DNA from 3 places in the Acaryochloris thomasi RCC1774 genome. Region 2 is predicted to be linked to each of the others. Evidence: riboswitches for the same ligand, from Rfam matches in the RefSeq annotation. Region 2 holds a riboswitch; each other region holds the start of a gene.
The links. A riboswitch is a leader RNA that binds a small molecule or an ion and turns the genes downstream of it on or off. The one in region 2 is predicted to bind cyclic di-GMP.
Positions count from the first base shown of each region.

Region 1 (7,602 bases), on a different contig from region 2:
ACGCAGGAGTTGCGGCAAAATCTTGGGTTTGAGGGATTGATTGTCACCGATGCATTGGTGATGGGTGCGATCGCAAATCAATACGGCGACAACGAAGCTGCAGTCCTAGCGGTGGAAGCCGGGGCCGATGTCTTAATGATGCCCGCCGATCCACCCGGAGCCATAAAAGCGATTTGCGAAGCTGTCGAGACAGGCCGCATTCCAGCAGACCGCATTCACGCATCTCTAGAACGAATCTGGCAGGCCAAGAAAAAGCTCACCGCTCTTAGCGTTGAAGAGAACGATCATCAACATGCCTGGGAACTCCAGCCTCCACCCCCCATTAATCTCAATCCCCTCGCGGCCCCCGCAGCCCTCACAGCAACGGCTGAGATCCTCAAAGCCTCTAGCAAAGTTCAGGGGCAGATCACACCATCCAATCGCCAGCGCACCGTAATTATTGTCGATGACCTGCTTAATTGCGCGGTTCTCAGTCGCAAGGCACCCGCCGTCGATATCCCACAAAAGCAGGGCTATCAGGTCCAGCTCGTTGATAGTCACACGCCCGATCCAGCTCTGAACAACTCGGAATTTGAGGCGACGCTACTGCAGCTTTTTGTCCGAGGCAATCCCTTTCGCGGCAGTGCCGAACAGTCTCAAGTCGTCCAGACCTGGCTAGACTTTTTGCTCAATGCCCAGCAGCTTCAGGGATTAGTAATCTATGGCAGTCCGTACATCTACGAGCAATTGAAGCCCCAAGTCTCTCAGGGAACGCCCACAGCATTTTCCTACGGACAAATGCCTCTGGCTCAAACCCTCGTCTTAGAGCAGTTATTTCGTGAATCCTGAAAATATGACTCATTCGTCTGTAAAGACACAAACGCTAGAAGAACATCGGCAGCAGTTTCCCGCCCTGCAGAATAAACTCTATTTCAACTATGGCGGCCAGGGTCCACTCTCTCAGCCTGCTTTGGATGCCATTCAATCAGCGTATATTGAAGTCCAGGAAATTGGACCCTTTACTGGGGCTTCTAATAAATGGATTACGCAGCAGGTTGAAGGAGCTAGGGATGCGATCGCAACCGAACTCAACGTCGCCTCCAGCACCATTACCCTCACCGACTCCGTTTCCACCGGCTGCAACATCGCCCTCTGGGGCATTAATTGGAAAGCCGGAGATCACCTACTTCTATCAGACTGCGAACATCCCAGCGTGATCGCCACCGCCCAACAGCTCCAGCGTCGCTTCGGCATCGAATTTTCCACTTGCCCTATCCTAGAAACCCTCAACGCAGGTGATCCCATCGCAGCCGTCCTTGAACACCTGCGTCCTCAGACCAAAATGCTGGCGATCAGCCATATTCTTTGGAACACTGGCCAAGTTCTGCCGCTACAGTCCCTCATTCAGGCGTGCCGACAGCAAAAACCCGAAATTTTAATCCTAGTGGATGCCGCTCAGTCCGTGGGCGTGCTCCCCCTCTCCCTCGCAGAACTAGATGTTGATTGCTACGCCTTCACCGGCCACAAATGGTGGTGCGGTCCCGACGGCCTCGGTGGACTCTACGTCAGTCCCAACGCTTTAGAGAAGCTAGAACCCACTTACATGGGCTGGCGCGGCGTCACCGTTAGTTCCTCCGGTTACCCCACAGGCTGGCAACCCGATGGCCGCCGCTTTGAAATTGCCACCTCAGCCTATCCTCTGTTTGTCGGCCTGACGGCAGCCCTAAAGCATCAGCAGCAATGGGGGACCGCCCAAGATCGCTATCAGCGCATCCTACAGCTGAGCCAAAAACTATGGCAGCAGATGCGTCAAATCCCTGGTATCCATTGTCTTCGCTCTGCTCCCCCTGAATCGGGCTTAGTTTCCTTCCAATGTGCAGAACACCGAAAGCTGGTTCAAGACCTCGAACACCATCAGATGATGGTCCGGTTAATTGCCGATCCCCAATGCGTACGGGCCTGTGTCCACTACTTAACACTAGACTCCGAGATCGATCAGCTGACAGCGCAAATTTCTCAAATCATGAGTACGCGATAATATGCCCACTCTCAGACCTCTCCTCGGCCTAAATCTCTCAATTGAAGTCACAAAAGTACAACATCTCCGTAGAGTCACAGAACTTTAGCAAGGGAATTTACATAAGTTCCGTGTAATTACTGAAGAGACTCTACGTGAATATTCGGTACTGTTTGATTACAGGCGTGACGTAATCCAATCATGCTTGTTTCAGCACCTTCATGACATTTTCGTCTTGACTTGCTGAGTTTAAGGGGGGATTAAGTTCATCGGCCACACCACCGTGGCCATTCATCTTTACTCATCCCAACAGGGACCGTTATATCTTTCTGCTTTGCTGATAGCTCTACGCTGATTGTCAAAGCATTTTGGCTTGTCAACATTTTCGGCCTCAGGGACTCAATATTCACCCCACTGCTCATACCCACCTCACCCTCTCAAAAACTATGATGACCGAAAAAAGCATTAGAGATACCCGTGGCAACGGCCATGAAGCCTCAGCAGAAAGCAAACAGCTCGCCATCAGCTTGAAGTTTCACTATGCTGAAACGCTACGCAACATGACCCTACAAGAAACGCTTCAGACCATCGCCGAAGTGTGGGAAACCTGCAATCGTTAGCGATTTGCGGTGGCCTATTTCAGGAATTGGACAACTCGTTGCTAATGGGCCACCGCAACACAGTCAATTTCCACCAACACATCCTTCGGGAGCCGAGCCACCTCAACACAGGCTCGGGCAGGGGCAGTTGCCTCATCAAAGTACTGTGCATAAATCTGATTGACCGTCGAGAAATCATTCATATCGGCCAGAAAAACCGTTGTCTTCACCACCTGCGGCCAACCCACACCTGCTGCTGCTAGCACTGCCGCCAGGTTCTTCATCACTTGCTCAGTTTGTTGGCTCACGCCTGTCCCCACGATCGTCCCATTGACGGGATCAAGCGCAATTTGCCCAGAGACAAAGATCATCCCAGCAGCTTGAACAGCCTGATTGTAAGGCCCCACGGGAGCCGGAGCATGATCGGTATGGATAATAGAGTGAGACATAGTGCTTCGATAGTCAGAGCACTACTCACAATAGCATTCGCTTCCTCTGCGATAATAAGCAACAGAGGCAGGCTAAAAGTATCTGCTGAGGACAGTTCTCCTTGCGCAATCGCTACTCGCTATGGGAGCATCCTACTTTCGCTCAAGTATTGCACGGCCCTCACCTTAAGTCCCTCTCCCAATTTTGGGCGAGGGACTTTGAGTACTTTTATCTTGTTCCCCTCTTCTTCCAAGGTTGGAAGAAGGGGCTGGGGAATGAGGGCCAAGTGCAACTGGGATACTTCCATCGCTGCTAGCAAAGGCATGATTCAGCCCACTCAATGAGCACAAAACCTATTGCGACTCTAGCCAGCGAGCCGCATCTTTAGCGTGGTAGGTCAAGATTAGGTCTGCGCCCGCTCGCTTAAAGCTGGTCAGCGTTTCCATGACCACTCGTTCTTCGTCAACCCAGCCGTTGAGGGCTGCAGCCTTCACCATCGAATACTCACCCGACACGTTATAGGCCGCCACCGGCACATTGCAGGCCTGCTTTACCTGCCAAATGATATCCATATAGGCCAAGGCAGGTTTCACCATCAGCATGTCGGCTCCTTCGTGGAGGTCTAGCTCGATCTCTTTGATCGCTTCTCTAGAATTAGCCGGATCCATCTGATAGGTGCGGCGGTCGCCAAACTGAGGCGCTGAATCCGCCGCATCTCGGAAAGGTCCGTAGTAGGCAGAAGAGTACTTAGCGGCATAGGAAAGAATCGGCAAATCCTCAAATCCAGAGGTATCTAGCCCCTCTCGAATCGCTTGCACAAACCCGTCCATCATGCCCGAAGGAGCGATGATATCGGCCCCAGCCTTAGCTTGAGACACTGCCGTTTTCTTCAGCAGCTCCAGCGTCGGGTCGTTGAGAACTCGCCCCGTCAAGTCGCCTGTTTCTAAATAGCCGCAGTGACCGTGCTGGGTATACTCGCACAGACAGGTATCGACAATCACCACCAGATCCGGCACCGCCTCTTTGACGGCTGCCGATGCCTTTTGCACAATGCCGTGATCATGCCACGCCCCTGTCGCTTCAGAGTCCTTATCATCTGGAATCCCAAACAGAATTATAGATGGGATGCCAAGGTCGTAGACTTCTTTAGCTTCTTCTACAATCTTGTCCACCGATAGCTGATAGACTCCCGGCATCGATGTCACTTCTTGGGAAACGCTTTCCCCTGGTACCGCAAAGAGAGGATAGATCAGGTCACTAGTGGTGACGACGGTTTCTTGAACCATGCGACGCAGCTGCGGATGACTGCGGAGCCTGCGGGGACGATGTTTGGGGAACATGATTTTTAGCAACAATACGGTAGATAGGTTGAGCTTTGCTGAAGAAATGCAGAGTAGATGCGACAGCAAAAAGACAACACCCTATACTCTACTGTTGCACTCGACCCCTTTCAATTCCGCGATTGTTTCTATATATTCACAGATCGATTTCAGAGTCCCTTGACGATCCATTTCTCCGAGGCTAGGATGGACGCCTACTCGGCACTGATCCCCCCTAAGTCGCCCTGTAGCTGGCTCTCGAAAGGGTACCTTGCATCGAAAGGGCAAGACACAAATTAGCAGGCCTAAGCTTTACAGTATGGTGGCTGCTAGTGCCGAAGGGCCTTTACAAAATTTTTCTCAGACGAAGAGTGGTTACCCTTAACTCTCAAGTGGGTCATCATTCAGCATTTAATCCAAAAGCCTTTTCGTTGGGAGCTTCCGATGCTATCCTGACCCCGAGTTGAGTGCTGTAGCGTAGCTGTCTGGATTGAAAGCCTACTTCTTGTGAACAGGTCAGTTGAGTCTTCTATATAGTTTAGAGCAGCAGAAAAGACAGAAACATCTCGAAGTTTTTCTTCTCTTGGGGGCACTCTAAAAGCACCCCCAAGAGAAGAAAATCCCTATGCACGTTAGCCAGGAGTGTCTCGTGAGCATCGGTCGGCAATCGGGTCGATTACTGCTGTCGGTTATTCTTACTTTTTCCACTAGCGGAGAAACCTACGGTGACACAACTTCTCACAATCACAAGTATTCAACGCAAAAACTGAGTCAGGCTTCTGTCAATACGAATCAGGTCAGAATCCAACTGGAAGGGGACAGCCGCTACATATACGCTAACGGCATTCCAGATCATACCCATGGTTCATTTCCCAATCCTGGCAATCCCAATAGCATCTCGCCGCAAACCTATCGATTTCGAGTACCGACAACCCCCAAATTAGCAACCCAAATAACGGCACTGCGTGGGAGCCTGTTTGGTGTCGCACTCAATGGTATTCCTTTGGATCCAGGAACAGCAGAGGTTTGGACATCTCAGGGACCCAGCCATGCTTTTAGTGCACAGAATAAAGCAGAATGGCGCTATGAAGCCCTATCAGGCCGCATTAATCTTGGGATTGATCAAAGCCATGCTCACGTTCAGCCAACGGGTGCTTATCATTACCACGGCTTGCCGCTAGGTCTTATCCAGCAGCAAGGTCGCGATCAGCCCATCATCTTCATCGGGTATGCTGCAGATGGCTTTCCTATCTACGCTTCATCTGGAAACACTGCAGCAGTCTCAAGCTACCGAGTTAAGCAAGGACAACGCCCCAGTGGCCCAGGAGGACGCTATGATGGCACCTTTGTTCAGGACCACGAATTTATAGCTGGGCTAGGCAATCTCGATCAGTGTAATGGACGTCAGGGAAAAACCCCTGAGTATCCACAGGGGATCTATCACTACTTCATCACGACGACGTTTCCTTTCATTCCCCGTTGTTTTCGCGGCACTCCTGATATCAGCTTTAGACATCAAAAATCTGCTGGACTGAGACAGTTTCCATCCCGTCCAAAGTCACGTCCTGCGGCCCACATAAAGCAACAGCCCCAACAACGCTTAGATCAGAATCATCGGCCATCAGCAGGCGGGCGGCGACCGCCCTTTCCGCCTTCTGGGCATCATCATCCGTTTTCGCCACCTCACGGTTCCCCGCATCGGCATCATCCCCCTCACTAGCCAATGACGTGGAGATAAATTGAGTTCCTTAGCGAAGTTGGGAATACTAGGGGCAACTGTCAACCGTACTCACCCTGAACGTTTCCTCTAGTTGTCTAGCTATCAGAGAGCCATCACAGACGTAATGGAACAGGCGATTACTAAAGCTTATTCAAGATGTCAGCCGCCCGAGCAATTTAAGAACTTAGGTATGGACCTTTCTGCGATGGATAGGGCGAGACAATCTTTCTCTGGAGGGCGGTTACCAAAGATTGAGTTCCCCGGAGGGGCCGTTCCACTCAGTTCATCGCTTTATATCAAGCGTTCTAATATTGAGCAGCTAGCCTATCAAGAGCTTGACCAACCCGGTAGTTTGATCCGCATCCAGGCTCCTCAAGGAATGGGGAAACGCTCGCTTCTATTGCGATTAATGGCCTATGCCAAGGTTCAGGATTACCAGACGGTCAGGGTCAACTTTCAGACGGCAGAGCAATCCGTTTACACAAGCTTAGATAAATTTCTCCGCTGGTTTTGTGCGAATGTAGCACGGCAGTTGAAGCAAGCAGCCTGTCTCGATCAGTACTGGGATCCAGAGATTGGGGCTAAGCTAAGCTGCACGCTCTATTTTGAAGAGTATTTACTGGAAGCCATTGAGAGTGAGATCGTTTTGGCTCTCAGTCATGTCGAGCAGATCTTCGAGCACCCTAAAATTGCGCAAGAATTTTTGCCCATGCTGCGGTTCTGGCATGAACAGGGTAAACAGGCTGAAGCATTTCAGAAATTACGGCTGATTGTCCTCCATGCCACAGATGTCTATGTGCCTCTGCAGGTGCATCAGTCTCCGTTTAACGTTGGGCTACCGCTGCAGCTATCGCCGTTCTCCTTAAAAGATATTCAGACTTTGGCGCATCGCCACGGACTCGATTGGGACCAAAATCTGGCTCGACCGCTCATGGAGATGGTTAGCGGCCATCCGTATCTGGTGAGGCTAGCAATGTACCACATCAGCCAACAAAATATGACCTTAGCAAAGGTGTTGGAAGAGGCTCCTACTCAGGGGGGGATTTATAATCAGCATCTGAGAGGGCTGCTAAAAACGCTGCAGCAACAGCCGGCTCTAGCGCAAGCTTTCAAAAAAGTCGTCACTTCTATCGATAGCGTGGAGCTTGAGACAATCTTGGCCCACAAGCTTAATCGTCTAGGGCTTGTACTTCTGAGAGGGAACCGATGCATCATTTCATGTGAGCTTTACCGCCTGTACTTTGCACAGCAAAAGTTAGGTCCAGTCGATGAGTGGCGGATTCGGCTTGAGCAGCTTGAGCAAGAGAATATTCATCTCAGAGCATTAGTGAACCTAGACGGTCTCACACAGATTGCAAATCGTCGTTCTTTTGATGATTATCTTGATTCTCAGTGGAAGAATCTGACGGAGATCAAGGCTCCACTGGGTCTACTTTTACTAGATGTTGATCACTTCAAGCAATACAACGATACCTACGGCCATCCAGCAGGGGATCAGTGCCTGCAGCAGGTAGCTCAAGTTCTCCAGCGCTGTGCCAA
Region 1 is NZ_PQWO01000019.1:5,237-12,838, forward strand. Features, by position in the region: gene C1752_RS21910 (glycoside hydrolase family 3 N-terminal domain-containing protein) at 1-828, shown strand, start outside; gene C1752_RS21915 (aminotransferase class V-fold PLP-dependent enzyme) at 833-2,017, shown strand; gene C1752_RS28110 (hypothetical protein) at 2,365-2,616, shown strand; gene C1752_RS21920 (Rid family detoxifying hydrolase) at 2,658-3,044, opposite strand; gene hemB (porphobilinogen synthase) at 3,378-4,364, opposite strand; cyclic di-GMP riboswitch class I at 4,599-4,683, shown strand; gene C1752_RS21935 (YHYH protein) at 4,969-6,063, shown strand; gene C1752_RS21940 (AAA-like domain-containing protein) at 6,254-7,602, shown strand, end outside.
Region 1: linked by a shared signal. The riboswitch ahead of C1752_RS21935 (YHYH protein) and the one ahead of C1752_RS10620 (DMT family transporter) in region 2 are both predicted to bind cyclic di-GMP.

Region 2 (7,602 bases):
ATCAAGTGTGCCGGTGGCGTTCAGCCGTAGTGTCTGGTTCTTGTTAGCGAGCGCAAGGGTTCCATTGAGGGGATTGAGCTGCCGGGCCGCTTTGCCCCAAGGCTGCACCTTGATCTGCCCCTGGCGTAGCCGGACGGTTTTAATCTCTGTTTTCAGCCAGCTTTTACTGTCTTGGGGAGGCGTGAGTTGGGTGGTTAACCACTGTCCCTCTTGATTCTGATCGAGGTACAGGCGGGGATTAATGACGGTGATGTCTAGGTCAATGGTGCGGGTCCACAGAGTCTTCCAGAGGTTGAAGTTGGCTTTAACCGCGTCGATCTCAACTGAATCTCTGTCGAGGGTGGTACGGCCATTGAGCGTTTGTTCATGGGGGGGAATGCTGGAGGGGCCGATGGCGATGCCGGTAAGGGAGTAGCCGGTGACGTCCCCTACGTTGACGGGGCGGTTAAGAGATTTGCTGAGGTCCTTGGCGATGGTGGGAGCCAATTCCTGTTTGACGAAGCGATCGCCCCACCAAAGACCACCGCCTATGCCTAACAGCAGGAGGCTAAGCACGGGTCTAAACTTACGTCTAGGACGGGTTGGAGGCGAGGAAGTAGGGGGAGTCTCTACTTCGGAGGAAGGGTCTGACATTATGGCGCTCGCGGGGTGGGCGAGTGTAGCGGTTATATATAGTAGATGTTCTGGGTGTGAGTTGGGTGTGACCCGGCTTGATTGTTTGCTAAAACTCTACAGGAGGAACCAGCGCTTGCTATCATGGCACAGAAAAATGGTGCTTAGATTAATCGGCTCTTTAAAGCCTAAATCGGTCAAGATCGTGCACACTGACCTTTAGCCAGACGAAATCATGGAAGTGTTTGTTCTGCTTTTCAATGTGGGGACTGATAATGAGGGCATTCATACGCTCAAGGTCAACCCGCCGGATGGAGAAGATATGGTGCTGGCGTTTGAGGCTGAGGATGATGCGACCCGATTTGCGGTGTTGCTAGAGGCCCAAGATTTCTTGGAGCCGACGGTGGAACCGATTGATGAAGAGGAAATCAAGGCGATTTGTTCGCAGTCGGGATTGGGGTACAAGTTTGTTCCTGAGGGCCAGTTAGAAATCCCGCCTGAGCAAAATATGGATGCAACGCTGTGGCAGGAGAATCAAAAACCGGAGCCGGCTGGCCCGCCGCAGGATAACCTGGATGATATCCGGCGGCAGCTAGAGAGATTGCTAGAGTGACCAACCGTTTCGCAATTGGAGTTTCATGGTTGGCTATCTACTAATTCTGTCAATCATCATCTTGGGGGGAGTGATTGCGACACTGGGCGACCGAATTGGGTCCCGTGTTGGTAAGGCGAGACTAAGTTTATTTAACCTGCGTCCGAAGAAGACGGCGGTGTTGATTACGATTTTGACGGGGAGCGTAACGTCGGCAACCACGATGGGGATCTTGCTGGCTACGAATGGTCAACTCCGGGATGCTATCTTTCGGATCGGGACTATCCAACGTCAGCTCCGTACGTTCAGGGCTGAGCGGGATGAGGTGCTGCAACAGAAAAATCAAAGTGAAGATGAGCTTGCGATCGCAAGGGCTGAATTAACCGAATCAGTGCGGCGACTGCGGGCGGTCAATCGTACCCTGCGGACTTCGGTAAGCCGTCAGCGAAAAAGCGAAGCGAAGCTGCAGCAGTTTCAAGCACGATTTCGAGAGGCCCAGAACACTCTGAGAAAATCGACCACGCAGGCGAGGGTGTTGCGATCGAAAATCTCTCGCCTCGTCTCTGAAGAACGCCAGATTCAGGCTGAACGGCAGCGCCTTCTTCAGCAGCGTAATCAAACTCAGAAACGACTGCAGGGAGTAGAAGCACAGCGCCGTCGATTGGCAGATGCTATTGCCACAGCTCGAACGCAGCTTCAGCAGGCGGAAGTACAGCAACAGCAGTTTGAAGCCGCCGTCGTAGAGGCTCAAGCTCAGCTTCAGCAGGCCAATGCCCAGCGAGGCGATCTTCTGCAGCAGCGATCGCAGCTGCAGAAAGACGTGGCGACTTTAGAGCGCAACCGCCAGCGCCTTGAAAGAAATGTAGAAGCGCTTTTGATTGGGTTGCGGCGCGGCAATATTACTATCCGTACCGGCCAAGTGCTGTCTTCTGGGGTGGTTGAGGACATCGATACCCGTGAGGAGGCTCTCGAAGTGCTTAACACTCTCCTCAGACAGGCTCGAACCGCCGCCATTGTGCTCATCAATCCCCCAGACCTAGCCCCAGATCAGCAGGTCGTGCAAATTACGAGTCAGTCCGTTGAGCGAGTCGTCAGCCAGGTTAGCGATGGCAAGCCCTACCTGATTCGGATTTTAGCAGCAGCCAACTATCTAGAAGGAGAGGAGACTGTCCTGGTGGCACCTCAATTGGCCGTGAATCGCTTGGTGCTTGAATCGGAAGAGACTCTGGCCGTGACGTCCTTGACCCCTGAAGCTTTATCTGATGAACAGATTCTTAACCGCCTCAATATTCTGTTCTCAGATGCTAATCAGCAGGCCATTCAGTCAGGGGTGCTGCCCGATCCCCTGACCGGGACCGTTGGCTCATTCCAGCAAATCGAGCTATTTAGATTTGTCTTGGCCCTCAAAGACCGTAATGATAACACCCCTGTTTCCATTCAGGCGATCGCACCTAACCCTGTTTTCACCGCCGGTCCATTGGTGCTGCAGCTCGTTGCTCTCAAAGGGCAAGAAGTGATTCTACGCAGTGGTGATCCCGCCACGCCCTAACGCTCTCTTCGCTAATTTGTTAGCTTATGTGTAGTCGTTACGAATACGTTTAATGATAAAACTGGTTGGGATGAGTGGAAGTTTGCGATCGCAATCTTACTCATTTGATGCTTTGAAGCTAGCGCTCAAGAGAGCAGAGGCCTTAGGGGCTGAAGTGGAGATACTAGACCTGCGAACGCTGAACCTCCCTTTCTGCAAAGGTGAAGATGACTACGCAGGCTATCCAGATGTTGTCAAGCTGAGGCAGGCCGTGCGCCAAGCTGATGGCTTGATTTTAGTGACGCCGGAATATCACGGCGGCGTCAGCGGCGTTTTGAAGAATGCCTTAGACCTACTGAGCTTTGAGCACTTGTCAGGCAAAGTTACCGGAGCCATCAGCGTTCTGGGCGGGCAGGCCAACAGCAATGCGCTCAATCAACTGCGACTGATCACGCGTTGGGTTCATGCCATGATGATTCCAGAGCAGGTCGCCATCGGCCAAGCTTGGCAAGCCTTCGATGCCAGCGGCAATCTCCAGGACCCCAAATTAGCGGAGCGGCTTGATAAATTTGTGGATAGCCTTGTTATCACAACCCAAAAGCTTCGCCCCAGTCAAAATTAGAGTCAAAGCGCGCAGTACTTTTTCTGTGTAAAGAAAACATCCGTGTTTTTACGGTGTGTCTTTCGCCGATATTTAAGAGAATATCCGTATTTTCGCGGTTAATGTCTTTGAAACTAGGGTTTACTATAGATTCATTGGGCTGTCATACCCCCCGCATTAGCCCAGCCAAGTCTCCGAAATGGCAACTTGTTCCGAAAGGGCAAGGCGCAAACCAGCGGGCCTAAAAACCATCTTAGGGGTATGGATGCTGCTGGTTCCGAAGAGACTTTACTTCATTAAGCAAGGGCCTTTACCTTCTGGGTAGGGGCCTTTGTGTTTTAGAACAGAGGTGCCGCAGCGCACGACCGTATAATCCCGGAAGCCGAGAGTCTGGAAAATAGCTGAAAATCCGTATTTTCACGCTTAAAAGCTGAAAATAAAGATTCTAATATGGATTCATCGGGCTGTTATACCCCCCACATTAGCCCAGCCAAGTCTCCGAAATGGCAACTTGTTCCGAAAGGGCAAGGCGCAAACCAGCGGGCCTAAAAACCATCTTAGGGGTATGGATGCTGCTGGTTCCGAAGAGACTTTACTTCATTGAGCAAGGGCCTTTACCTTCTGGGTAGGGGCCTTGCTTGTTTTCGCGGTCGTCTTGATCACCAACCAGCGTTAGAGTTGTGAGGGATAAAAACAGCGATCGATAGGAGGCAGCGCAGGTTTGTGACACCCGCAGAATTTTTGCTGCTACTCATTTCAATTGCGTTCAGTGGCGCAGGGCAGTTTTTCCTAAAGTCAGGTGCCCTGCAGCTCGGCAAAGTCACAGGTACCAACCTGCTGAGTCACGTGCTCAGCATTGCGACGACGCCCGCTTTGTTGGTGGGACTGGCCTGCTATGCGTTCGGTGCCATTAGCTATATCATGCTCTTGACCCGCGTCAGTCTTAGCGTTGCTGGTCCTGCTGCCTCGCTGATTTATCTCGTCTCAGTTTTGTTGGGCTACTTTGCTTTTCAAGAAGCCATTTCCCTGAGCCGCTTAGTAGGGCTAGGCTGCATCGTTTGTGGCGTCATTCTGATTGCGTGGCAGCGGTAGTCTCGTGTTGTAAATGTATGCAGTCTCAAAGTAGATATGTGATCATAGAATCAAATGTCTCGCGTCAATGTCCACGTATTGCAACGAAAGCCTGTATTCACAGTTGTTGTCTTTATGGAGTGCCAGGTCAGTGATCACCTCTAAACTATTTCCCTTCGCTATTTTTTGTGTGTTTGCGGGTATTGCCTGTCCTACGCAAGCTCAGTCTTTGGACCCCGTTGAACAAACTTTAGTTGAGCAGGGTATTAGAGACGTCCTGTCTTCTCCTGGCGGCCTCTTGACGGTCCCTAATTCTGCAGGCGCAAATAGGCCGCAAAGTGCGCCTCCTACAAAAGCCGCTGAGTACGAATATGACGCAGAAAAAACAGCCAAGGGTTGTGGTGAGCAGCAGAACGACGAACTCACCTTTTCCAGTCAGGGAGAATATGGGCCTGAAGATATCGGTAGTACCGCTAGCCAGTCCTTTGAATCCTCTGATTGTTGAGTCTGAATGAGCACTCCACCGATTCAATGGTATCCCGGCCACATTGCTAAAGCTGAAAAGGCACTCGTGGAGCAGCTCAAGCGGGTTGATGTTGTCTTAGAAGTGCGAGACTGTCGCATTCCCCTCGCCAGCCGTCATCCCCAAATTGCCCAGTGGATTGGCGAGAAAGCCCATATTCTCGTGATGAATCGCGTTGATCTGATTCCTGTGAGTGCGGTGGATCGATGGCGAGAGTATCTCAAAGCCCAGGAGCTGACGCCTTATTTTACCGATGCGCAACATGGTAAAGGCATCGCGGCGGTTGCCAAAGTCGCTCAAGCTTCAGGGACTCAGGTCAATCAGCGCCGCCAAAAGCGAGGAATGCGCCCTCGAGCCGTGAGAGCGGTTGTTGTGGGATTCCCTAACGTGGGCAAATCTGCCCTGATCAATCGTTTGCTGAAGCGGCGCGTGGTTCCCAGTGCGCCTCGCCCCGGCGTCACGCGGCAGCTACGGTGGATTCGCCTGTCTGACCAGCTAGAAATCTTAGATACACCCGGCGTTCTGCCGCCGCTCTTAGAAGATCAAGATGCGGCCTATAAGCTGGCGATCTGCGACGATATCGGCACTGCTGCCTACGATAATCAATTGGTTGCCGCCACGTTCATTGAACACCTCCAGCGGCTTCAACTGCAGAGTATCCCAGGATTTTGTTTGCAAAACCCGCTCCAGTCCCGCTATCAGCTAGAGCCTCAAGCGACCGGTGAAGAATATTTAGAAGCTCTAGCGAACAAACAGCATCAAGGCGATATTGAACGAACCGCGCATCAGATTCTGACAGACTTTCGTAAAGGAAGGCTAGGCACGCTGCCCTTAGAAGCACCACCATAGCCCTGTCTTTTTACTAAGAATCATCGCCAAGCGTCACCTGACCCCTTAAACTGAAAAACTGTTGACCTTTAGTCGAGCTGACTTAAATTCACTGTGCGAAAAATTGCGATCGCTGGCAACTGGAAAATGCATAAAACCCAGGCCGATACCCTGGAGTTTTTGCAGACCTTTCTACCTCTGCTTGAGGCCACCCCTGAGGATCGAAGCGTCATTCTCTGTGTGCCCTTTACTGACCTAGGAACGCTTTCTCAGAACCTGCACGGTAGCCGAGTACAGGTAGGTGCCCAGAATATGCATTGGGAATCTGAAGGGGCCTATACCGGTGAAATTTCTGGCTCAATGCTGACTGAACTGAGCGTCCGTTACGTCATTATTGGTCATAGCGAACGTCGGCAGTACTTTGGTGAAACGGATGAGACGGTCAACCTACGCCTTAAAGCTGCTCAGAAGCATAAGCTCACGCCCATTCTCTGTGTCGGTGAGTCCAAGCAACAGCGAGATCAGGGTGAAACAGAAGCACATATTCTCAGTCAGCTCAAGCATGGGTTGGATGGCGTTGATCAAAACAACCTAATCATTGCCTATGAGCCGATCTGGTCCATCGGTACTGGGGACGTTTGTGCATCAGACGAAGCAAACCGAGTCATTGGTCTGATTCGCTCTCAATTGACGAATAAAGATGTCACCATTCAGTATGGTGGCTCCGTTAAACCGGGCAATGTGGACGAAATAATGGCCCAGCCCGAGATTGACGGAGCGTTAGTCGGCGGTGGTAGCTTGACCGGCGATAGTTTCGCCAGAATTGTTAATCACCAGTAGTCTGCTGATCGATCCTGGTTAAGAAGGCTGGTTAAGAAGGATCCATCTGTAGTCCCTGCAGAACGGCAGGTAACTGCTTATTATTCTGCTGCCAAAGCGCTTCCTTAAGCAAAATTCGATGCTTTTTGAGGCGGGTCAAACGGCCTTCTTGCTCAAATTGCTTCAGTAGACGGGTGGCCGTTACGCGTGTGATGCCTGTGATGTCAGCGAGAAGCTGGTGAGTGAGCCGTAAATCTAGCATTTTTCCCTGTTCGACATCGCGGCCGAAGCGGGCAGCTAGCCACTGCAAAAATTTCAAAAGCCTTAAGGGCGCGCGCTTATAGCCAATAATACTGAGGAATTCTTCCATGCAGCGAATCTGGAAGTACATGGCGTCTTGAACATTGTTTTGGGTTGGCGATACTGCCTGAACTTCTACTGCCGTTAAGCATTCCATCTGGAAGGGCTTAATTTGAGAGAGGGGGCGTCCGACGATATCGCCGTCACCCCACACGCCTAGCGTGATTAGGTCACCTTCATCATTCCAGGTGAGTGTGCGGACAAAGCCCTCGTCAATGCGCCATAGATTTTCAGCAGATGGCGGCAAAATGTCTCCTTGCTTGAAGGCAAGATCATGATTGAGGCTGGAAGATACTGGCATAAGGCAAAACCCTTCTTGAGAGTGATGCTGAGGTGTGCATTGTTTCACAACTGAGCGTCACATGTTCCTAACTAGCTTTGTGCACGTTTTCCTCAATGAGATCGGTACAGATTCGAGAAGGTCCTTGTAGAATCAACCTCGAGAGAGAATAACTGCTCAATATCTCAAGAGACTACTCCGCATAGATGAAGATGTAGTGAAAGTGGTTGACAATGTGCCGTAAGCTCTTGGTGAAAAAGATTTATGGTGGGACGGGCAGCCAAAAATACCGATAGCCGTGGGAGGTCGATGACGCCACAACTATCGGTATTTTAAGAGTGAGAAAACTTGCGGTGCTTTCTTCTGGTCTGGTGTTAGACGGTGGCGA
Region 2 is NZ_PQWO01000005.1:233,588-241,189, forward strand. Features, by position in the region: gene C1752_RS10600 (translocation/assembly module TamB domain-containing protein) at 1-555, opposite strand, end outside; gene C1752_RS10605 (DUF3110 domain-containing protein) at 848-1,225, shown strand; gene C1752_RS10610 (DUF3084 family protein) at 1,251-2,753, shown strand; gene C1752_RS10615 (NADPH-dependent FMN reductase) at 2,806-3,354, shown strand; cyclic di-GMP riboswitch class I at 3,525-3,615, shown strand; cyclic di-GMP riboswitch class I at 3,829-3,919, shown strand; gene C1752_RS10620 (DMT family transporter) at 4,057-4,425, shown strand; gene C1752_RS10625 (hypothetical protein) at 4,556-4,909, shown strand; gene ylqF (ribosome biogenesis GTPase YlqF) at 4,916-5,776, shown strand; gene tpiA (triose-phosphate isomerase) at 5,870-6,595, shown strand; gene C1752_RS10640 (Crp/Fnr family transcriptional regulator) at 6,627-7,235, opposite strand; gene C1752_RS10645 (peroxiredoxin) at 7,589-7,602, opposite strand, start outside.

Region 3 (7,602 bases), on a different contig from region 2:
CAACTCATGCCCTGCAGATATAAGCGAGCTGTTTTCATTGTGGGTTACCGGCTGTAATACCGTTATCCTAAACTCTCCAGTTAACTAGAGAGTCAAGCACGTTGCTCAGCACTCTGAGCCATGCATCTTGCGGCTTGACTTTCTGTAGAGCCAAAGAAGTATTCGCTTTCCAAGAACAATTTTTCTCAAAATATGAGAACGCGTTTCTTTAAATCAGCTCACCAATCTTCCCAATCCTGGTTAAAGATTGACGTATCTGGAAATGCCGTTGGGTTCTGTTTGGCATTGAGACGCTTCTGTAGCTCCGCCAAATGAGAATTATGGCGGGGCATATCTTCGACAAGCTGATGGGGGCTTAAATCTTTTTCTAGGGCATAGTCTGCTGCCATGCCCGCCGCCGCGCCTGCCGACCACTCAAAGCTATGTACTCGGTAAGTCGCGGCACTAATGTGACTCGTGGCAATACTCTTGCCCGTCACCAACAGATTATTAATCCGAGGTGGAATCATCGCCCGCAGCGGTATTTGATAGGGAAATGTTTGGCTAGCCCCCTGACGTTCCCCTGAGCGTTCCATATTGCCCGGTTTCTCAGGGGGGCTTTCGGCCATGCAAGGGTGAAAGTCAACGGGATAGTGACCAATGCCCACACTGTCGGGATAGATACGCGATCGCATCCTCAACTCCACCTCATCTACGGGCACCTGGTCTAAGATCACGTCTAACGTCTTCAGCCCCGCCTTAGCCGTAATTAAATCTCGATACTCCCCGCTAGTAAGCGTTTCCCGGTAATAATCATCGCGAAAATCTTGCCGAGATACATCCGTCTCACGGATTGTAAAACCCTCAGGATAACCATAGCTAGGCCGCCCAATTAGCCGCCGACTTTCACGTATATATGGATATTTAGACAATCCATGTACAGTCCCCATTGGTGACTCTAAGCCCCTTAAATACCTCACGTTGGGCTGGGGTTGCTTATTGACAGGGGTTAGTTTAGAGTCCGTTGTGCCTGCAACCCACCAATAGAAATATCCCTGAGCAAGTTGTTCTCCACCCTGCAAACTAGATGTTCTCAAGCCGCCCTGCCAGCCTCCAGGCTCTAGTTGACCATTCGCTCGGAGCTGGTCACGAGTATAGATAAAATTGTCCACCGCCGTACCCGGTCCATAGTCGTTGCCGCCTCCCCAGTTCTGCATCGAAATATCACCCGGATTTACTGTCTTCTCATTTGCCCCCTCCTCTGCACTAAAGATTCTGCGGTAGGTGAACACAAGATTGGGTGTTTCAGCATAGCGAGGCTGATCAAAGCTATAGAACGGCTCCATCTGTGTATAAAAAGAGGGACGCTCGTGTTCTTGCTTTTCTTCAGTTGCTTCCATTGCAAACGTATACGTAAAAGCCTGAGTGCAATAAGGATAGGCCGTTGTGCTAGAAGAAGAGGGATTGAGATGGGACCTTGCATCCACACCCACTCGATAGGGCAAATCAGCCAGTGCTAAAAGCTCACCTGTTTCCGTCGCTTCGACCACGTACCACTGCCCAGAAGCAGGAGGACCAAAGCTAAGTATCGTTTTGCTAAAGCGTTCTGAATCTTGCTCCCTGTAGCTATCTTGTAGCGTTTGCGACAGCGGTTCCGTATTGAGCGGCGGTGCACCAGGTGCAGGCTGGTGCTGGATGGCCCGCACCGACTGGATTATCTCCCCTTTTGGCCCTTCCATCTGTAGAGACTTAACCACCGTATTCGGGAAAAACTTGAGCTGTCCCTTCCCTTGCTTTGCGGCTTCCTGCAGCATGTCTTGCAGAATCTCATTTCCATCTTCAGGCAAAAAACAAACCAAGCTGACCCAACAATCCCCGGGTCGCTCTCGCTTCGCATTCTTTATCAATCGATCCCGCAGCGTCAGATAGCCTCGCGGAAAAAAGCGTTGCTCTCTCTGCGTTTCCTTCTCGTCGAGGGCTGAAGTCCCCTGCGCCGAGATCTGACCGCCGATCCAATCGGTCAACTCTGTCAGACAGACTTGGCGACCTGCTAATAGCGCTTCATAGGCGGTGGCAACCCCTGACAATCCTCCCCCTACGACTAGAATCTCGCAAGCAATCTTTTGGTCAATCGGTCGCTGCTGTGCCAGAGTCAACGGCTGAGCAAAGCTGGCTAGGCAGACCGTTAACAAGAGATTGCGGAACCATTGTTGCATCATCGTGATTCGTAGAGTGTGGCCAGAGCCGTTTACGACTGACAGAATATCAGCTTCAGTCGATTAATGATGCCTCAATCGGTTATTCAATCGCGTAATAGGTCAAGAACTTTACGTATCGGCAGTTGTCCGCAAACACGATGTGTCGTCACTATCAGGATGCTCTGTCTACGCTGCTTCAACACCTAATAAGAAAGAAGTTGCGATCGCAAAGCTACCGTGAATAGACGTGGGCTGTAGCTGCTGTAAATAATCATGACTTCGCATGCCACAGGTCACAGCAATACAGGACATGCCCAAGGCTTGAGCTGCCAAGATGTCTGCTTCGGTGTCTCCAATCATCCAGCGTTCATTTTGATTCGAAAATTCAGGTTGGCTCATCGTCTTCGCCAGCAAAGCTTGCTTATGCTCCGCATAGTTGTCATAGGCTGCGAGATGATCCTGTGCTCCTTGAATATGGCTAAACCAGTGCGCCAAATCATACTGATGCAAAATCTGAATCGCCTGAGCATGACTACGTAGCGTGACGACCGCGAGCTGAACGCCCCAACGATGTAGGCGCGCTAGAGCCTCTCTGACCCCTGGCTGGACACGGTCTTGCCCTAACACTTGAGGATGATTAACAATAGCCCTAACATGCTGCAAGAAATCGTCAATTTGTTTGTTCTGCAGGCCCGACTGCCGTGCAATCTCAATATCTGGAATGCGTGCTTGCTTCATTTCCCAAAACTGGCGAGCACTGAGGGGCGTTAACAATAGTGAACAGCCTCGATTACGATACTGCCCCTGGAGCTGAGTAAGTGCTGTTTGGTAGGTTTGATAGTAACGCTGTGAAACATCAATTAGCGGGCCGTCGAGGTCACAAAAAAGTGTTAGCTGAGACCTTCTAGACCGCAAATCTTTGTGAGCAATGCAGGGGTGTTCCAAAAGTTGCATAGAGCTTATAGACATAGCTGACCAGCAGCCGTTAACATATCGTTACTCAAATTTAACATTTATTTTATAAAGCGGCGCAATTAAGTTTCCGAGTAAAAGTGCTTAGGTGTTGCTCCTATGATCATGCCCAGCTCCGTAGGCCCATTGATCAAGGCGTCGGTGCCAGCGGTACTGTTTACGGGGGGAAAGAGTCTTGCATCTGCGGCGAATTAAAGGCTGTAAGCGATCTAATTCATTGTAGAGTCCTAAGCTGAGATAGTGTGGTAGCCACTGTGCTAGCGCTACAGGTCCCAGCTGTGCCAAGATCGTGGGTATGAGCTGAGGGTGGCGCACAGAGACCTGAAGGAGGGCTTGTGAGAGCGGCACAAATTGAACGACATCCTGCAGGAATGGTTTAAGAACAGGCTCCCCTAGATCTTCCATCGCTTCAAATACAACAGAAAGTAGGTGATTAATGGCGTTAGGGTCTCCGATGTTGTTAATCGGGGCACGCATTGATTTCTGAAAGAGCCATGTCGATGAGAGATTGGGCTGGTAGGGCTGTAGTTGGGCCAGATCTTTTTGGGTGAGGCAGTCACAGGTCAGTGCTTCATGAATGCCCGCATCTAAGCGACTGAGGTGGCGCATCATGGCCCCAAAGCCTCCAAAGCTTAGGGGAGACTGGTTGCCGCTGCTGTCTCCAAGAGCTAGGAGACGGTCCCAAGGCAGCGCTAGGGGGCTCTGGCGATAGCTCGGAAACATGCCGAATAAGGCTCGCTGAATCTGCAGTTGAGAGAGCTCAATCTCTTGATAGCTGGGCAACTCTTGGAAATAGTCTGCAAAGAGTTGTTTGAGGCTAGGGCGTTGAGGTTGGAGGTCGGCATAGGTAAACAGATATGTGGTGCGACCGTCACGGGCTGGGAAGGCTTCCCAAAAATACTGGCTATGGTTTTGAATTGGGCTATTGGAGACTAGTAAGTCACCTGTAAGGTTCTCGGCCATTCCCTGGGCGCAGGTGCCAACGACGAGGCAAATGCCGTCCGGTTTCTGGCCGTTGCGGGCTTGGGCTGCAATAGGGGAACCATGTCCCATAACATCTAGCAGCAGGCGTGCGGTAAGGTGTGGCTGTCCTTGCTGTCTTTTTACCTCAATGCCATCGGGATGGATGACGACACCTGAGAAAGGCACCTGCTCCAGCAAGCGGCCGCCGGTTGCTAGGAATCGCTGCTTCAAAAATTCCAAAAGAATGACAGGATTGATGCCCAGGTTGAGAACATCGCGGACCCAAATCTCTTTACCCCCATGAAACCGGAGGCGCAGGGGATTGAATTCGGTGGAAATTGTCTCTTCAAGTTGTTCAGGTGAGAGCAATCCCAGATCGACTAATGTACTAACCTCTGCGCGAGAAGCATTCCACTCTTGGTCGCGCCCGCGCAAAATACCTCGCTCTAGCAAAGCGACGCGCCAGCCCCGCTGAGCCAGGGCAGCTCCAATAATAATGCCTAGGGTGCCCCCACAAATAATGATGTCCCAGGCTATAGTGCTGAGCGGGGCCTGACTTTGGACGACCACCTGAGGAATCGTTGGAGAAGAGTCCTGCCTTAGATTTGCCCATTTCAGATCAGCTTGCTCTAGAGCTGTTAGGTATTCGCCCGGAAGCTTGCCGAGGATGTGATTCACTATGGACATCTAAATTACACTCATACATAAAGCAGTCTCGCTTACAGGATAACGAGATAAAATTTGCCTAAACAAGGCCGTGTGCGACTTTTCTGAAAGGCTTGATACTACGTTTTTCTTGATCACCCTATTTGACAAGAGACAACGAGAATACAGGGGTTTCAGCTATTAAATTGCACATCGTCTTAAACAAGAATGCCGGTCCCTCATAAATGGAACCGGCATCTTGATTGGAACTTAGAGAATCTCTAGAACTACGTACTTCGAGCAGTTCTATACATCTTCAGACTTTTTCTTGCGGCGTAGAAGAACGCCAGCAACACCCAATGTTGCAAACAGGCTAGCCGTTGCTAGCTCTGCAGGCTCAGGTACAGCGGGAGCCGGAGCGTCACCGTCACCACCACCCGTCGCCGCCACTGCTGCGATACCACCGGCGCCAGCTAGTCCACCTAAGATGGGAAGCAATGGAATTCCGGCACCGAGTGCACCACCACCCTCAGGGGCTACTCCGCCTAGGTCACAAATTGGACCCTGAGCGATGAGTAGAGGTGTGTCAGATATGACTGTGCTCGCTACAAGGTTAGGACCAAGATTTAAAGAGTTTAGCTCTGACTCTGCAGGGGAAGAACCTTCCTCGCAGAGATCGGTGTCTATGTCAGCCTGACTGGGCTGGTCTGAAGCATCACCTTGAAAAGGATCTTGGAAGTCGAGCTGGGCTGCGTAAACTGAATTCACGCTTCCATATGATAGGCAGGCAAGCAATGCCGTAATAGAACCAGTTTTTTTAATTATGCTCATGAACCCATCAATCTCCAGGGACTTTTTCCACAACAACACTGCGATATTCTAGCATTTTAGCCGATTTTACGAACTTAGCATCTGCTCATCGTAGACTGACTTGATCCAGAGTCGTCAGTTCTTCTCCTGGCAGCTTTTCAAGGATTCGAGCTACTACAGATATCCAAATGACCTGCATAAACGCAATATTCTGACTTACGGAACGGCGACATAATATTTTCTAAGCAAATATGCCGGCCCCGCGTGAACGGAACCGGCATACTATCGAACCTTGAAGAATCTCTAGAACTACATACTTAGAGCAGCTCTATACATCTTCAGACTTTTTCTTGCGGCGTAGAAGAACGCCAGCAACACCCAATGTTGCAAATAGGCTAGCCGTTGCTAGCTCTGCAGGCTCAGGCACGGCAGGAGTAGGAGGAGCCGGAGCGTCACCGTCACCGTCACCGCCACCCGTCGCCGCCACCGCTGCGATACCACCGGCACCAGCTAGTCCACCTAAGACGGGAAGCAATGGAATTCCGGCACCGAGTGCACCACCACCCTCAGGGGCTACTCCGCCTAGGTCGCAAATTGGACCCTGAGCAATGAGGAGGGGGGTGTCAGATACGACTGCGCTCGCTACAAGGTTAGGACCAAGATTTAACGAATTTAGCTCTGACTCCACAGGCGAAAAATCTTCTTCGCAAAGGTCAGCATCTATGTCAGCCTGGCTGGGCTGGGCAGAAGCGTCACCTTGAAAAGGATCTTGGAAGTCTAGCTGGGCTGCGTAAACTGAGTTCACGCTCCCGTATGAAAGGCAGGCAAGCAATGCCGCAACAGAACCAGTTTTTTTAATTATGCTCATGAACCCATCAATCTCCAGAGACTCCCCCCACAACAATACTTAAATATCACAACATCTTAAGCGATCTATCGAGAATTGTGAAATATTCGATAAATTAAGACACCGCTAGCCGACAACGTAACATACTCTTCCCTCAAAGGTCAGTAGTTTTGGGGTGGTAATTAATAATTTTTTTACAAAAGCTGTCCCAGGCCTGAAGAGACTTATAAAAGTTCCCACAAAGCAAAATGACCCCTGCTCGTAGAACAGAGGTCACTGCTGTAGTAAGTAAAGTCCCTTCGGAACTAGCAGCATCCATACCCCTAGATGGTTTTTAGGTCTGCTAGTTTGCGCCTTGCCCTTTCGGAACGAGTTGCCCTTTCGGGGACTTAGTATGGGCTATATGCGGGGGGTATGACAGCCCAATAACCCAACAATAACGGCCAAAATAGCAAGATTTAACCGAGGATATGCTGAAGTTCGCTGTAGACATAGAGGATTATTTAGGTGTAAATGCGGAGCGTTGCAGCCATTGCAAATATCTGGCTCACTTCAAAAGGCTTGTCCGTGCTGGCTTACACTAGATAGCCTGTGTGTTTAATCACTCAAAATTGACGTAGCAACTTAGGGATGGCATGAGTAAGCAACGGGTTCTTTCTGGGGTGCAGCCCACCGGTACGCCACATTTAGGCAATTATTTAGGTGCGATCGCAAACTGGGTCGACCAACAGCAGCAGTATGAAAACTTCTTTTTTATTGCTGATCTACACGCCATTACCGTTCCTCATGATCCAAAGGTATTGGCTGCTAATACAGAATCTCTGGCTGCGCTTTATTTGTCGTGTGGTTTGGACTCAAAACACACCCATATTTTTGTTCAGTCCCACGTTAAAGCCCATGCCGAATTAGCTTGGCTCCTGAACTGCCTTACGCCTCTCAACTGGCTAGAGCGCATGATTCAGTTCAAAGAAAAAGCGATCAAGCAAGGCGATAACGTCAGCATTGGACTTTTAGACTACCCGGTGCTGCAGGCTGCCGATATTCTGCTCTACCAGGCTGATTTAGTGCCGGTGGGAGAAGATCAAAAGCAGCATTTAGAGCTGACGCGAGATATTGCCGCTCGGGTCAATTTTCAGTACGGCAGCGAAGATCATCCCATTCTTAAGGTGCCAGAGCCCTTGATTCAAA
Region 3 is NZ_PQWO01000008.1:157,956-165,557, reverse strand. Features, by position in the region: gene C1752_RS14330 (heavy metal translocating P-type ATPase) at 1-38, opposite strand, end outside; gene C1752_RS14325 (FAD-dependent oxidoreductase) at 219-2,198, opposite strand; gene C1752_RS14320 (HAD family hydrolase) at 2,364-3,131, opposite strand; gene C1752_RS14315 (FAD-dependent oxidoreductase) at 3,234-4,799, opposite strand; gene C1752_RS14310 (hypothetical protein) at 5,064-5,525, opposite strand; gene C1752_RS14305 (hypothetical protein) at 5,896-6,372, opposite strand; cyclic di-GMP riboswitch class I at 6,713-6,802, opposite strand; gene trpS (tryptophan--tRNA ligase) at 7,050-7,602, shown strand, end outside.
Region 3: linked by a shared signal. The riboswitch ahead of C1752_RS14305 (hypothetical protein) and the one ahead of C1752_RS10620 (DMT family transporter) in region 2 are both predicted to bind cyclic di-GMP.